Simiduia agarivorans SA1 = DSM 21679: one gene and its partner. The protein of the gene in region 2 interacts with the protein of the main gene of each other region in a pairwise test. Links are inferred from orthologs where the notes say so. Each region holds a gene or a part of one and is shown on either strand. Other genes may lie near its edges.

Region 1 (2,829 bases), 2.3 Mb from region 2 along the record:
CCATAAATGTGATCGATCGACCGTACGACCGATGGTGGATTGCTCAACCCATTTCAAGGTATCGGCAACCGGCACGGCGAGAATGCCGCCCTCGGTTTCCGAAGCCACTTTTTCGCAAAAGCTGTGCAACAGGGAAACGGTCAGGCAAGGTCTCGCCGCATCGTGCACCAACACCCAATCGTGGGACGCCGCGCGTTTGGCCAGGTAACGCAGGCCGGCCAGCACGGAATCCGCGCGCTCACGACCACCGACAATCGGTTGCACCCGGGGGTCCCGTGCCACAGCCAGGCTGCCGAATCGTTCATCTTCCGGGCCCAGCGCCACTATCACACCGGCCAGTTGTGGCGTTTGCAACAACACATTGAGCGTATGCTCGAGCACTGGCTGACCATTGAGTGACAGATATTGTTTCGGGGTTTCGGATTGCATGCGCGAGCCCGTGCCCGCAGCGGGAACCAACACCCAGATTTTTGGTGTATTCACGGTTTGGCTGGCCGGTTTTTGGGTTCCACCATCATGTAGAAGGTTTCTCCGTCTTTGATCATGCCCATTTCCTGACGCGCTCGTTCCTCGACACTATCCAACCCGGTTTTCAGTTCTTCCACCTCGACTGCCAGCACCCGATTGCGTTCACGCAATTTGTCATTTTCAATCTGCTGACGTTCAATCTCCTGCTCCAGCCGGTTGATGTGCGCATAGCTGCCTTCGCCGACCCACAGCCGGTACTGTAAGCCTGCCAGCAACATCAGCAGTAGCGGTAACATCCATTTCATAGCGGGTTCGCGGTTGGTATTTTGTCTAGCTTAAACGAAAAACGGGCAGCAAGCTGCCCGTTCTGATTCATCGCCTGTAACTAGGCTTTGAATTCCGCACGCCCACGGTAAGGAGCAACGGTGTTACCCAGTTCAGCCTCAATGCGCAGCAAACGGTTGTATTTGGCCACGCGGTCAGAGCGACACAGAGAGCCGGTTTTAATCTGGCCCGCTGCAGTTGCCACCGCCAGGTCGGCAATGGTGGTATCTTCGGTTTCGCCGGAACGGTGAGAAATAACCGCCGTGTAGCCTGCATCCTGAGCCATTTTAATGGCGTCCAGTGTTTCAGACAGCGAACCGATCTGATTGAATTTAATCAGAATGGAGTTAGCGATTTTCTTTTCGATACCTTCGCGCAGGATTTTGGTGTTGGTCACAAACAGGTCATCACCGACCAATTGGACTTTTTCACCCGCTTTGTTGGTCAGATCTGCCCAACCGTCCCAATCGCTTTCGTCCATACCGTCTTCGATCGACAGAATCGGGTACTTGTTGGCAAGACCGGTGAGGTAGTCTGCGAACTCGGGTGCTGTGAACACCTTACCTTCACCCGCCAGATCGTATTTGCCATCTTTATAGAATTCAGAGGACGCACAATCCAGCGCCAGGGTCATGTCTTCACCCAGCTTATAACCGGCCTTTTCAACGGCTTCGGCAATCACCTGCAGCGCCGCTTCGTTGGATGGCAGATTGGGGGCAAAGCCACCTTCATCACCCACAGCGGTATTTAAGCCGCGCTCGGACAGGACTTTTTTCAGCGCATGGAACACTTCAGCACCCTGGCGCAAGGCTTCGGCAAACGAAGTAGCTTTCACCGGCTGAACCATAAATTCCTGAATATCCACATTGTTGTCGGCGTGCTCACCGCCATTCAGAATGTTCATCATCGGCACGGGCATGGTGTATTTGCCCGGCGTGCCATTCACATCGGCAATGTGCGCATACAATGGAACGCCTTTGGCCTGGGCCGCAGCTTTGGCGGCAGCCAGTGACACGGCCAGAATGGCATTGGCGCCCAATACTGATTTATTGTCAGTGCCGTCGGCTTTGATCATGGCGTCATCCAGCTCGCGCTGGTTTTCCACTTCTTTGCCCACCAACAGGGGACGAATGGTGTTATTGATGTTGGCAACAGCCTTCAGCACACCCTTGCCCAGGTAACGACTCTTGTCGCCATCGCGCAGCTCCAGCGCTTCGCGCGAGCCAGTAGACGCGCCACTGGGTGCACACGCAGTACCCACAATGCCGCCTTCCAGAATTACATCGGCATTCACGGTCGGGTTGCCGCGGCTGTCCAGCACTTCAAAAGCGCGAACGTCAACAATCTTTGTCATCTGTGTAAACTCCAACTAAGTTCCGTAGGTAAAATTTTCCGGGTTGCGCTCACGTCGCCTACTTCAGCACAACCAAAACCTCTGTGGGCTTTTAATCAATGTGTAAGGGGGCGAATCCCTTAACCAGATCATCCACCGCTTTCACCTGGGCCAGGAATGGCTCCAGCTTATCCAGCGGCAGTGCACTCGGGCCATCGCATTTGGCCTGATCGGGATTGGGATGGGCTTCTAAAAACAGTCCTGCAAGACCCAGCGCCATTCCAGCGCGGGCCAATTCTGCAACTTGCTGGCGACGACCACCCGAGGCCTTGCCAGAAGGATCGCGTTGCTGCAACGCATGGGTCACATCAAAAATGACCGGCAGATTGTCGGACACGTCTTTCATCACGCGGAATCCGAGCATGTCCACCACCAGATTATCGTAACCAAAACAGGTGCCGCGGTCGCACAGGATCAACTGTTCGTTGCCACACTCGCGGAATTTATCCACGATATTGCCCATTTGCGACGGGCTCAGAAACTGGGGCTTTTTGATATTGATCACGGCACCCGTGGCTGCCATGGCCGCCACCAGATCGGTCTGGCGGGCCAGAAACGCCGGCAACTGAATGATATCTGCCACTTCGGCCACCGGCTGGCACTGGTGAATTTCATGCACATCGGTAATCACCGGCACCTTGAAG
Region 2 (5,238 bases):
CACATTGACTATTCCCACGAAGGGCCGGAGCCATTCGAGACCGGCGGCGCGATTCATCATGCCCTGCCGTGGTTTCAGGACAAAGCCTTCGCGGCCATATCCGCCGATGTATTCACCGACCTGCCATTCGCCCAACTCACACAGGCCCTGACGGCATTCACGCAAAGTGATGCGCTGGCACACCTCTGGCTGGTGAACAACCCGGCACATCACCCGGCCGGCGACTTTCATCTGCAGCACACGCTGCTCGATCGCAGCCATCAACCTCGCCTGACCTATTCCGGCATCAGCCTGTTGAAACCCCAGCTGGTTGAGCGATTTCCAGACCGGCGCGAGCGCTTCCCACTGCGCGATGCGCTGTTCTGGGCAATGCAACACCAGCGGCTAACCGGACAGCACTGGCCCGGGATGTGGAGTGACGTGGGCACGCCGGAGCGACTGGCGCGCTGTCAAACACTCCACACCGGCGCCAACCATTAAAACGCGCCCTGCCAAAGACATCACATGGACAATAAACAATGAGGAAAGTCAGCCTGCTTCTGATTATTCTTGGCTTATTAAACGCCTGCGCCAACCACAACACAGTGCGCCAGCATGCCGACGCGGCACACCTGGCCCAAAGCATCGCAAGCATTGTAATTCTACCCGCCGACATGGAGATCAACAGATACGAATTAAGTGGTGAAAGTAAACCACTGTCCGACGCTGAAACACGGATTCAAAAACAGATCTATCAGCTGGCAAAGAACCGCCTTGAGCAAGAAGGGCTCATCGTTATTGAGTTCGATTTACAACAAGAAGCGGCGCGCGACCCCCTCTTCGCCCAATCGGTGGCGCGCTGCAAAGCCGCCTGGAACGACGTCAAGCGAGACATCTACTCTGCCGATACCAAACAGAGAAAAAACACGCGGTCTTTTCAAGCCAGTTTGGGTCCAGTGACCCAAGAGATTTATCACAAAACTGGCGCCGACGCTGTATTGTTGATGCATTACAGAGGCACCAAACGATCCACAGATTCAAAAATATTCACGACTGCACTCTCAGCCGGTACGGGACTGCCCATCAATCTGATGCAAAAAAGCGAAGGGGCAACGCTCGACATTGCCCTCGTTGCGACCACCAGCGGCCAGGTCATTTGGGCCAATCGTAAAAACTACGGCATTATCGATGGTAATCCAGCTGTCATGGCACTGGATGAACTGCCCGATGTGGATTGGCAAAGTGAGATAGATGCGGGTACATCAGTAACCCAATAACACATGCTGCCAATCGATAAACCCCGGACACCAGAGGTAGCTGCGGATCGGTGTTTCATGGCGATCGCACCACCTCTGCATTATCCACCTTCACCCCGCGTGCGTGTTTTTCCATAAAACCACGCACGCGTTTGTACAAGCGCTGCTGGCCCGGCTCGTAGGCTGGCAGCGTTAACGGCTGATAGATTTCCAATCCGGCGCGGCGCGCGCTGTGATTGCGGGCCTGGCTTTCAATCGGGTCCGCCTGGTGCGCGTTGGCCCAGACATCCAGCACCGGCACATTGCTCTCGCGCATCATTGCCAACACATCGCCAGTCTCGCCAGCTAACCGGTTGCGCGCATCCAGTAGCACCAAAGCACGGAAGCCATCGTATTTCATTGCCTCGGCCAACCGGGCCGCACGCACCGCGCCCGCACCTTCGGCCAACAACACAATATTGAACTGGCCCCGGTCGTGCAGAGCGTCCACCGCTTGCGCCAACCGCTCATCGGCCAGGCGCGCAGCGGGAATCACCGGTTCCGGGGGCGGCTCGGGCGCCGCCGGCTCCTGCTGCATATCCGCCACATCGGCCACGTCGCCTGCGCTGTCATCAAACACTTCTTCCGTTTCCGGACGCGCTTCGTCCGCGCCGGCATCTTGCGCGTCGCCGGATTCTGCTTCTGTTGAATCGCCACCAGTTACCGGCGCAACCGGCTCGGCAGGACGGGCGGGGATTGGCAGAGGGTCGGGAAGGGGCAGGCTGACCAGCAGCGTGGACCACCCAAATTCGGGCAGGTAGCGGCGCAAACCATCCAGCCGTTGCGGCCATTGGCTGTGCAGATCCTGATCCTGCACCAGCAACACCGCGCCCACAGGTTCTGCCGAAATGGCCGGAATATAGAGCGCCAACACCTCGCCTTCCTGACCATTGACCCACAATACCTGATCATCCGGCAGGCTCTGCGCCAGCAGGCTCATATCCCGATGCTCGCGATTACGGTAGGGCGCAGGTTCAGGTGCAGGCGCCGCAGGTTCAACGGCCGGTTCAGTTTCCGCCGCAGCTTCAGTGGCCGGGTCGGACACAGGCGCCTGCGCCGATACCGAGGCCGCAAAGAGCCACAAAACAACACTCAATCTGATCACTAGATCCCCCTGTTCTCCCCAAAGTGTAGTCGCAGCGGGTTACGGCGCCGCGTCGAATGCGTAAAATAGCGGCCTGAACCCACTGACCGGACCGACACCATGCAGGATTTCCTGATCGCCCCTTCCATTCTTTCTGCCGACCTGGCCCGACTGGGCGAGGACGTGACCAAGGTCTTGGCCGATGGCGCCGACGTGGTGCATTTTGACGTGATGGACAATCACTATGTGCCCAACCTGACCTTCGGCCCGATGGTGTGCAAGGCGCTGCGCAAATATGGCATCACTGCCCCCATCGACGTGCACCTGATGGTTGAACCGGTAGACGATCTGATCGTGCAGTTTGCCGATGCCGGCGCCACCTACATTACCTTTCACCCGGAAGCGTCAAAACACGTGGACCGCTCACTGCAACTGATTGCCGACAAGGGCTGCAAACCCGGTCTGGTACTGAACCCGGCCACGCCGGTCAGCCTGATCGAGCCGGTATTGCACAAGCTCGACATGTTGTTACTGATGAGCGTTAACCCGGGCTTTGGCGGCCAGAAATTCATTCCCTATACACTCGACAAATTGCGTGAAGCCCGTGCACTGATCGATCAGAAAGGGCTGAACACCCGGCTCGAAATTGACGGCGGTGTGACCCCGGCCAATATCGCCGACATCGCCCGCGCCGGTGCCGATACCTTTGTAGCCGGATCAGCCATTTTCGGCGCCGACAGCTACGCCAGTGCAATCAACAAAATGCGCGACGCGCTTGCAGGTGTGCGCGGGTGAGTGCACTGCGCGGCTTGTTTGCTGGCGAACTGCCGCAACTGGTGATGTTTGACCTGGACGGCACCCTGGTGGACTCGGTGCCGGATATTGCCACTGCCACCGACACCATGCTCACCTCACTGGGTGTGAGCGCGGCGGGCGAAGCCAAGGTGCGCGGCTGGGTAGGCAATGGTGCCGCCACCCTGGTCGCACGCGCGCTGAAAGACGCCGGACTCGACGCCGACAACCAGACCACGGCCATGACACTTTGGCGCGCGGCCTACACCCTGTGCTGCACCCGTCAGACCCGGCTCTACCCGGGCGCGTCCGAATTACTGGCCGCGCTGCAAAACGCCGGTTGCCGGCTGGCGCTCACCACCAATAAACCGATCCAGTTTGCCCGCCCATTGCTCGAACATCTGGGCATCAACGCACGCTTTGATTGGGTACTGGGGGGCGAATGCGTACCCGAGAAAAAACCCGCGCCGCACATGCTGCTGGAGGTCATGCGGGACGCCGGTATTGGTGCTGACGCCAGCCTGATGGTTGGCGACTCCTCCGCCGATATCGGCGCTGCCCGCGCCGCTGGCGTGAAAGTGGCGGCGGTGACGTTTGGTTACGACAATGGCAACCCGGTGGCGGGATTGAATCCGGATTTATTGGTTGATGGGTTGGTTGAGTTGTTGCCCTAGGGGAATAATTCAACCCTCTTAGCCGTATTCGCTTCGACAGAAAAGCGTTAGTCCGCACGCTGGGTGGCGGTTCGTCTGGGACATTTGCCGCTCAACGATACATCCCCTGTATCGATTCGCTAGCGCCACATCCCTGTGGCTTGCAAATGCCCCAGACGAACCGCCAAACCAAGTTCAGAAGTTGATTCAGACAGATTAGATTCTTTGACCCTTTTTCCAATAGTAAGCGATCGTTTTATCTATCATTTGAATTTCGCGGCAAAAGGCACATTGGTGGAAAGGACTGTAAGGCGACAGCTTCGCAAACCCCAGGGATGGGGTGAGAGCGCATCAAAACAGGACGTTTTGCTAAGCGGTGAAGCTGTCGCCTTACAGGCCCATGGGCACAAAAGTCACCACATCCACTGTTTTCGCGGATGCAATATTGCTATGAGCGCAGACTTTAACCGTTAAAGATATCCGTACTTCAAATGATCTTAATGGCCGGTAGCAGAATCTACTTCCTCCGGCGCATTAATGACATCGTCCCAAAGATTCCAGCGCCGCTCCGCCTGTTTGTGCAGCGGCAAACCGCGTATCCAATAATCCGTCAGCTTTTGCAGCGTGCCATTGGTGCGCTTGATGCTGAGCCACTGCCGGGTGTAGAGCACGAAGGCAAGATCGTTGCTGGCCAGTGGCATGGCCATGGGCACGGGCGGCAGCGCCGGTTGGGGCACCACCACGCCGTATTCCGGGTACAACAAGGTCCAGGCCGAAGCACCGGCAGCGCCGAACACAATGGCATCCAGTTCCGGCCGGTTGCCTTTGACAAATTCGCGCGGCGAGGCGATTTCTTCCACCTGCCAGTTCGGCAGCGTGGCGCGCAGCGAACTGGCCAGGTAATACGCATTGGGCACGCCCAAGTGCCATTTTTTACTGCCCTCAATGGCCGACCAATCGCGCAGCTCGGCGCGCTTGTCTTTGTGCACCAACAACGCCAGGGTTTCGCTGATATGGCTTTCGCCCAGCGTGAACTGGCTGATGGCCGCCGGCGTCAGTGCCACACCCGCCGCCATATCCAGATAGCCGCTATCCAACAGCCGCGCCACATCTTTTCGGTAAACCCGCACGAACTCCACCGCCACACCCAGATCGCGTGCCAACTGGTGCGCCAACTCCACATCCAGTCCGACCAACTCACCTTGTTGGTTGTGGAATGCGTAGGGTAACCAATCGCGGTAATAACCAAACCGCAGCAGCTTGCGCGCGGCGATGCGCTCCAGGGTATTACCGGCCGGCTCCACCGGCAGGTGCGCTGGCAATTCCAATCGATTGACGGAACGCGCCGCGGGTAACAACAAGGGCCGCTCAATGAATTCGTTATAGGCGGTGTAATCGTGACCCACGGCCTTGTACAAAAACCGCAGCGAGTAAG

What was found.
Region 1: the proteins of rpe (region 2) and eno interact in binary tests that used the Escherichia coli proteins (3 or more experiments, as listed by UniProt). The link is inferred for Simiduia agarivorans SA1 = DSM 21679 from one-to-one orthologs.

Annotation. Positions count from the first base shown.
Region 1 is NC_018868.3:1,095,751-1,098,579, forward strand. It holds eno (phosphopyruvate hydratase), read right to left. Parts: upstream 2,147-2,829; coding sequence 854-2,146; downstream 1-853. Other genes in the region: ispD (2-C-methyl-D-erythritol 4-phosphate cytidylyltransferase), read right to left, coding at 1-483; ftsB (cell division protein FtsB), read right to left, coding at 480-773; kdsA (3-deoxy-8-phosphooctulonate synthase), read right to left, coding at 2,238-2,829. UniProt on the Escherichia coli protein: Catalyzes the reversible conversion of 2-phosphoglycerate (2-PG) into phosphoenolpyruvate (PEP). It is essential for the degradation of carbohydrates via glycolysis.
Region 2 is NC_018868.3:3,357,297-3,362,534, reverse strand. Bases 1,336-4,315 are described here. They hold rpe (ribulose-phosphate 3-epimerase), read left to right. Parts: upstream 1,336-2,478; coding sequence 2,479-3,153; downstream 3,154-4,315. Other genes in these bases: M5M_RS15175 (cation:dicarboxylate symporter family transporter), read right to left, coding at 4,301-4,315; M5M_RS15180 (phosphoglycolate phosphatase), read left to right, coding at 3,150-3,824; M5M_RS15190 (DUF3530 family protein), read right to left, coding at 1,336-2,379. Also shown: N-acetylmuramate alpha-1-phosphate uridylyltransferase MurU, read left to right, coding at 1-480; M5M_RS15195 (hypothetical protein), read left to right, coding at 519-1,256; more of M5M_RS15190, read right to left, coding at 1,312-1,335; more of M5M_RS15175, read right to left, coding at 4,316-5,238. UniProt on the Escherichia coli protein: Catalyzes the reversible epimerization of D-ribulose 5-phosphate to D-xylulose 5-phosphate.